Regions from separate parts of the Kitasatospora sp. MAP12-44 genome, predicted to be linked through region 1. Evidence: riboswitches for the same ligand, from Rfam matches in the RefSeq annotation. Region 1 holds a riboswitch; each other region holds the start of a gene.
The links. A riboswitch is a leader RNA that binds a small molecule or an ion and turns the genes downstream of it on or off. The one in region 1 is predicted to bind S-adenosylmethionine.

Region 1 (2,255 bases):
CAGCGCACTGAAGTTGTAGAGGAAGAGCAGGACCACGATCAGTGGCACCGAGCGGAACAGCCAGATGTAGACCCAGCTGATCGCCCGGAGCACCGGGCTGCGGGAGAGCCTTGCGAGCGCGAGCAGGACACCGCCCACCAGCCCGAGCACGGCACTGTACGCCGTCACCTCCAGGGTGATGAATAGGCCGTCGGTGATCACCGGACGTACGAACCAGTACTGGAAGCGGCCCCACTCGTAGAACGGATTGGTCACCAACCCGTGCGCGATCTGGGCGACCAGCACCGCGACGATCGCACTGGTGATCCAGCGGCCCGGATGCCGCAGCGGTATGACCCGCTGTGCCGAGAAGGGACGGGCAGCCCGCGCGGGATCGACCGCTGCGTCGGCGGGGTCGACCGGCGCGGGGGAGAGCATCGGGGGCAGGTCCGTCGCGGGCGGATACGTCGTGCCTGGTGGCACGGCGGGGAGCAGGGACTCACTCATTCAGGGACTCCAGCGAATGCCTTTGCCGCGCCCGCGCCGGGAGTGGTCGCGCAGCGGGGCGAGGACCACCTGCGGGGCGTGCCGGAGCGCGCCGCATCGCGGACGGTGTGGACGAGGGGAGCACACCGGGAAAGGCATGCGTCAGGAAGCCATCAGGCAAAGAGCCTCAGGCAGAAGTGGTCAGGCCTGACAGAGGGCGCTGCTGGAGGCGGGACACAGTGCGCTGCTGACCCGGCGAAGATCGATGTGGCGGCTCAGGAACGCCGCGGCACGGCCGTGGCGGCGCCATGCGGCCATCCCCGGACCTGCGTACATCGCCGTCACCTTCGCCAATCTGCCCCAGCGGGCCTCGCGCTTACCGATCGTCGTTCGGTCCGGTCGTCACCTGGGGCACCCCGCCGCGTGGGAGGGTTGCCGTGCAGCGAGCCAGGGCTTTTCGCTGACACTCATGACCGTTCTGGTGGGCAAAAGTTAGGCGCACTCCGCGAGGAATGTCAACGCCTGACCGGGGTCTGAGATCAGGGGTGGGCCGGCGCGCTCGGCCAGGGCCGTGGCACGGCGTCCACTCCTCCTACGGTTCATCCAACTTCCCTGAGGAGCAAGCGGGTTCAGCGGCGCTTCTGTCGCCTGGTCAGCCCGACGGGAACACCGGCGGCGCAGTCGGTGTTGATCTTTACAGGATTGTGCCGGACCCGGATAGCGGGTTACGGTTCACCCAGGTCATGAGTGTCAGCGTCAAGCCCTGGCTCGCTGCACGGCAACCCTCCCACGCGGCGGGGTGCTCCAGGTGACGACCCGGCGGAGCCGAAGACGGTGCCGTAAGCGCGAGTTCGAGCCGGTGCGGCCGATCGGGACGGAGGCGACGACAGTGCGGGACACCCTCAAGCGGTCTGCGGCCCTCACCCTGAAGGTCGTCGCGGTGAAGGCCCAGTGCCGGGTCACCACCACGTACTCGCGGCGTCACATCGATCTGCAGCGCGTCGCCACCGCGCTGTGTCCGGCGAACGCGAACGCCCCCGTGCGGATCGCCTCCGCGCCGCGCAGCGCCGCCTAGCCCGCTCTCGCCGGACCTCGAACCCGAACACCGAAGCTCCCCGGTCCCGTTACCGGAGGCGCCGCCGTTCGGCGTGTCGCGTCGTCCCAGCCGAGACACCCATCCGAAGGAAGCGGTACACCCATGCCCGAATCCCGCGCAGCCCTACACCTGGCCGTCGCCCTGGACGGCGCCGGCTGGCACCCCGCAGCCTGGCGCGAGCCCGATGCCCGGCCGCACGAACTGTTCACCGCGCCCTATTGGGCCGACCTGGTCACCGAAGCCGAGCGAGGCCTGCTGGACCTGGTGACCATCGAGGACTCCCTGGGCCTGCAGTCCTCCCACCCCACCGAGCCGGACGAGCGGACCGACCACGTGCGCGGTCGGCTGGACGCGGTGCTGGTCGCCGCCCGGATCGCGCCGCTGACCCGCCACATCGGACTGCTCCCGACCGCAGTGGTCACCCATACCGAGCCGTTCCACCTTTCCAAGGCGATCGCCACCCTCGACTTCGTGAGCACCGGACGCGCCGGGGTCCAGGTCAAGGTGGACGGCCGAGCCGACCAGGCGGCGCACTTCGGACGCCGTACGGTGCCGCGCCTGCGGATCGAGGACCTCGCCGCACCGGCGGGGCAGGCACTGCTCCGGGAGCTCTTCGCCGAGGCCGACGACTACGTCGAGGTGCTGCGCCGGCTGTGGGACAGCTGGGAGGACGACGCCGAGATCCGCGACGTCG
Region 2 (2,255 bases), 2.8 Mb from region 1:
GCCAGCGACTTGGCGATGGTGTCCGGCTTGACCGGGCGGATCACGTCGTGGCCCGCCTTGAAGGCCGCCGAGACCGGCGAGCAGCCGGCCGCCTGGGCCCCGAAGATCTTGTACGGGCGGTCCTCGACCAGGCCGAGCTTGATCAGCTCCTGCAGTCCCTTGTCGATCTTGGTGAGCTGGGAGCCTGAGGCGATCGGGATCACCAGCTGCTCGGGCAGCCGCCAGCCCAGCTGCTCGCAGATCTCGTACGCCAGCGTCTTGGAGCCCTCGCCGTAGTACGGGCGCAGGTTGACGTTGACGAAGCCCCAGCCCTCGCCGGCCGGGTCGCCGATCAGCTCCGAGCAGAAGCGGTTCACATCGTCGTAGTTGCCCTTGATGCCGACCAGCTCGCCGCCGTAGACCCCGGCCATCACGACCTTGCCCTGCTCCAGGTCGTGCGGGATGAACACGCAGGACTTGAAGCCGGCCCGGGCCGCGGCCGCGCCCACCGCGCCGGCCAGGTTGCCGGTGGAGGAGCAGGAGAGGGTGGTGAAGTCGAAGGCGCGGGCGGCCTCGATCGCGCAGGCCACCACCCGGTCCTTGAAGGAGTGGGTCGGGTTGCCGGAGTCGTCCTTGACGTGCAGCTGGGCGGTGAAGCCGAGCTCGCGGCCCAGGTTGTCGGCCTTGACCAGCGGGGTCCAACCCGGGTTCAGGTTGGGCTTGTCGGCCACGTCGGCCGGCACCGGCAGCAGCGGCGCGTATCGCCAGATGGACGCCGGGCCGGACTCGATCCGCTTGCGCAGCTCCTCGGCCTGGTAGGAGCCGAAGTCGTAGGCGATCTCCAGCGGGCCGAAGCACTCGACGCAGGCGAAGATCGGGCCGAGCTCGAAGCGCGTGCCGCACTCGCGACAGGACAGCGCGGCGGCGGGACCGAGATCTACGGTCGAAGTGGGTGCAGATACGTCAACAGCCATGATGGCGGAGGCCTCTCTCCTCATCTTCCCCGTGCCGCGGGCGCGACACAGGACGGAATTGGCACCTGTCCCGCCGGGGCCTCGACCACGAAGTGGTCAGTAGCCGTGCGAGAAGGTTGCCGGGACTTCGACGGGCCGTTCCCTCAGTCCCTCTGGATGAGCTCTGTGAAGTTGTGGTCATGCGGTGCGGCCGACCCCGGCGTGCGAAGGTCTGACCGCTGTACGAAGACTGTATCGGAAGGCCCGCGATGTGGCCCGTACCGTCCGCAACGCGAGACGACCTGACAAGGAGCGAGATTTGCCAGCCGAGCAGAGCCCCGCGCTACTCCCGGAAGCGGCGTCCTGGCTGCGTCGGCGGTCCTGGACCGCGGCCGACCGCCCCCCGGCCGCGCTGCTCGCCGCCAAGCGCGCGGCAGGTCCCGCCGGGACGGTCAGCGTGGTCCTGCCCGCGCTGGACGAGGAGTCCACGGTCGGCGAGATCGTCACGGTGATCCGCCGCGAGCTGATGGACCGGCTGCCGCTGGTGGACGAGGTCGTGGTGGTCGACTCCGGCTCCTCGGACCGGACGGCCGAGGTGGCCGCGGCTGCCGGTGCCCGGGTGGTGCACCGCGACGCGATCCTGCCGCGGCTGCCCGCGGTGCCCGGCAAGGGCGAGGTGCTCTGGCGCTCGCTGCTGGTGACCTCCGGCGAGATCGTCTGCTTCGTCGACGCGGACCTGCGCGAGTTCGACCCGGCCTTCGTCTCCGGGATCGTCGGCCCGCTGCTCACCGACCCGGCGATCCAGCTGGTCAAGGCGATGTACGACCGGCCGCTCGAGACCGACGGCGCGGTGGTACCGGCCGGCGGCGGCCGGGTGACCGAGCTGGTGGCCCGGCCGCTGCTCAACCTGCACTGGCCGCGGCTGGCCGGCTTCGTCCAGCCGCTGGGTGGCGAGTACGCGGCCCGCCGCTCGCTGCTGGAGCGGCTGCACTTCCCGACCGGCTACGGGGTGGAGCTCGGTCTGCTGGTGGACGCCCTGGAGCTGGCCGGCCTGGACGCGCTGGCGCAGGTGGACGTGGGGGTGCGCCACCACCGCCACCAGGACGGCCAGGCGCTGGGTCGGATGGCCGCCACCATCTACCGCACGGCCCTGGAGCGGCTGGACCGCACGCACCGGCTGAAGGCCGCCGAGGACCTAGCCCGCCCGGTGCTGACCCAGTTCTCCCGCGACGCCCGGACCCGCGAGTTCACCGCCGAAAGCCATCGGGTGACCGCTCTGGAACGCCCGCCGATGATCGAGGTCACGGAGTACCAGGGGTTTGC
Region 3 (2,255 bases), 5.2 Mb from region 1:
GCGGCGGCGGCCGGCGCCAAGGTGGTCAAGCACGGCAACCGGGCGGCCTCCTCGGCCAGCGGCTCCTCCGATGTGCTGGAGCGCCTGGGCATCCGGCTCGACCTCGGCGCCCGGCGGGTGGCCGAGATCGCCGAGGAGGTCGGCCTCACCTTCTGCTTCGCCGCCAAGTTCCACCCGGCGATGCGGCACGCCGCCCCGGCCCGCCGCGACCTCGGCGTGCCGACCGCCTTCAACATCCTTGGCCCGCTGACCAATCCGGCCAAGGTGACGGCGCACGCGGTCGGCTGCTTCGACACCCGGCTGGCCGCGCTGATCGCCGGGGTACTGGCCCGGCGCGGCTCCAGCGCGCTGGTCTTCCGCGGTGACGACGGGCTGGACGAACTGACCGTCTGCAGCACCTCGCGGGTGTGGATCGTGCGGGCCGGCGAGGTGACCGAGACCGTCTTCGACCCGCGCGAGGTGGGCATCGAACTGGCCGGCGTGGAGAGCCTGCGCGGCGCGGACGCCGAGTACAACGCCAACGTCGCCCGCCGGGTGCTGGCCGGCCAGCGCGGACCGGTGCGCGACGCCGTGGTGCTGAACTCCGCGGCGGCGCTGGTCGCCCTGGAGCTGACCGATGCGCCGCTCACCGAGCAGCTCGCCGCCGCCATGGCGCGCACCGCGGCCGCGATCGACTCCGGCGCCGCGCAGGCCACCCTGAAGAGCTGGGCCGAGGCGACCGCACGCGCCTGACCTGCGGGTCTCATGGTTGTCCGGATGGCGGGACGGTGTTTGACCATCCCTCGACCGCTGGTTAAAGTCTTCGTCAGGTCATGAGTGACAGCGCGACTAGCCCCAGCTTGCTGTCCGGCAACCCTCCGTCCGTGGCGGGGTGCCCTGGGTGAAGACCAGGCCAGGCGGCGACAGGTCCGCATGGCAAGCGCGGGCCACCGGTCTCTTCACTCCCGGGGTCCAGACCCCTGGAGGAGTGCATCCCCATGTCTCTCGACACCCGTTTCCTCACCCCCCTGGCCGTGCTCGGCTCCGCCGTCGAGGTCCCGCTGGTGAGCGGCGAGAAGGTCACCTACGCCGCACTCGACTACGCCGCCAGCGCCCCCGCGCTGCAGCGGGTCTGGGACGACGTGGCCGCCTACGCGCCCTACTACGGCAGCGTGCACCGTGGCGCCGGCTACCTCTCGCAGCTCTCCACCGACCTGTTCGAGCAGAGCCGGCGCACCGTCGAGGAGTTCCTGGACCTGCGCGAGGGCGACCAGCTGGTCTTCACCCGGGCCACCACCGACTCGCTGAACCTGCTGGCGGGCGCGCTGCCGGCCGGCACCCGGGTCTTCGCCTTCGAGACCGAGCACCACGCCTCGCTGCTGCCCTGGCGCCGCGAGGGCCTGAGCGTCAGCTACCTGCCCGCGCCGCGCTCGCACGCCGAGGCGGTCGCCGCACTGGAGGCCGCGCTCAGCGCGCAGCCCGCCGAGCACCGGCTGTTCTGTGTGACCGGCGCCTCCAATGTCACCGGCGAGCTGTGGCCGATCGCCGAGCTGACCGAGGTGGCGCACCGGCACGGCGCCCGGGTGGTGCTGGACGCGGCCCAGCTCGCGCCGCACCACCGGGTCTCGGTGCGCGAGCTGGACGTGGACTGGATCGCCTTCTCCGGGCACAAGTTGTACGCCCCGTTCGGCGCGGGCGTGCTGGCCGGGCGCTCGGACTGGCTGGACGCGGCGGAGCCGTACCTGGCGGGCGGCGGCGCCAGCCGTACGGTGGCCCGCGAGGCGGACGGTTCGGTGGCCGTCGAGTGGCACCGGGGCCCGGCCCGGCACGAGGCCGGCTCGCCCAATGTGATCGGCGCCTACGCGATCGCCTCCGCCTGCCGCGCGCTGACCGAGGCCGGTTTCGACGCGCTGCAGGCCCGCGAGGAGCAGCTGGTTGCCCGGCTGAAGGCGGGTCTGGCGGAGCTCCCGCAGGTCAAGGTGCTCAGCCTGTTCGGCGAGGACGCCGCGCGGGTCGGCGTGCTCTCCTTCGTGGTCGAGGGCTGGAACAGCTCGCACTTCTCGGCCGCGCTCTCGGCGGAGTACGGCATCGGGGTGCGCGACGGCCTGTTCTGCGCGCACCCGCTGGTGCGCACCCTGCTCGGCGGGGAGCAGGCCGCGCCCTCCGAGTGCGGTGCGCCCGAGCCGTCGCTGCCGGGGGAGCAGAGCCTGAACGCGATCCGGGTCAGCTTCGGCGCCGGCACCCCCGACGAGCACCTGGAGCGCTTCCTTGGCGCC

Region 2: another riboswitch for S-adenosylmethionine. It lies ahead of thrC (threonine synthase); the one in region 1 lies ahead of P3T34_RS34515 (putative leader peptide).
Region 3: another riboswitch for S-adenosylmethionine. It lies ahead of P3T34_RS11345 (aminotransferase class V-fold PLP-dependent enzyme); the one in region 1 lies ahead of P3T34_RS34515 (putative leader peptide).

Annotation. Positions count from the first base shown of each region.
Region 1 covers NZ_JARZAE010000004.1:7,565,358-7,567,612, reverse strand. The annotation lists gene P3T34_RS34520 (amino acid ABC transporter permease) at 1-417, opposite strand, end outside; SAM riboswitch class IV at 833-940, opposite strand; SAM riboswitch class IV at 1,205-1,317, shown strand; gene P3T34_RS34515 (putative leader peptide) at 1,355-1,540, shown strand; gene P3T34_RS34510 (LLM class flavin-dependent oxidoreductase) at 1,664-2,255, shown strand, end outside.
Region 2 covers NZ_JARZAE010000004.1:4,809,650-4,811,904, reverse strand. The annotation lists gene thrC (threonine synthase) at 1-953, opposite strand, end outside; SAM riboswitch class I at 971-1,116, opposite strand; gene P3T34_RS22510 (glucosyl-3-phosphoglycerate synthase) at 1,252-2,255, shown strand, end outside.
Region 3 covers NZ_JARZAE010000004.1:2,408,984-2,411,238, reverse strand. The annotation lists gene trpD (anthranilate phosphoribosyltransferase) at 1-732, shown strand, start outside; SAM riboswitch class IV at 809-928, shown strand; gene P3T34_RS11345 (aminotransferase class V-fold PLP-dependent enzyme) at 978-2,255, shown strand, end outside.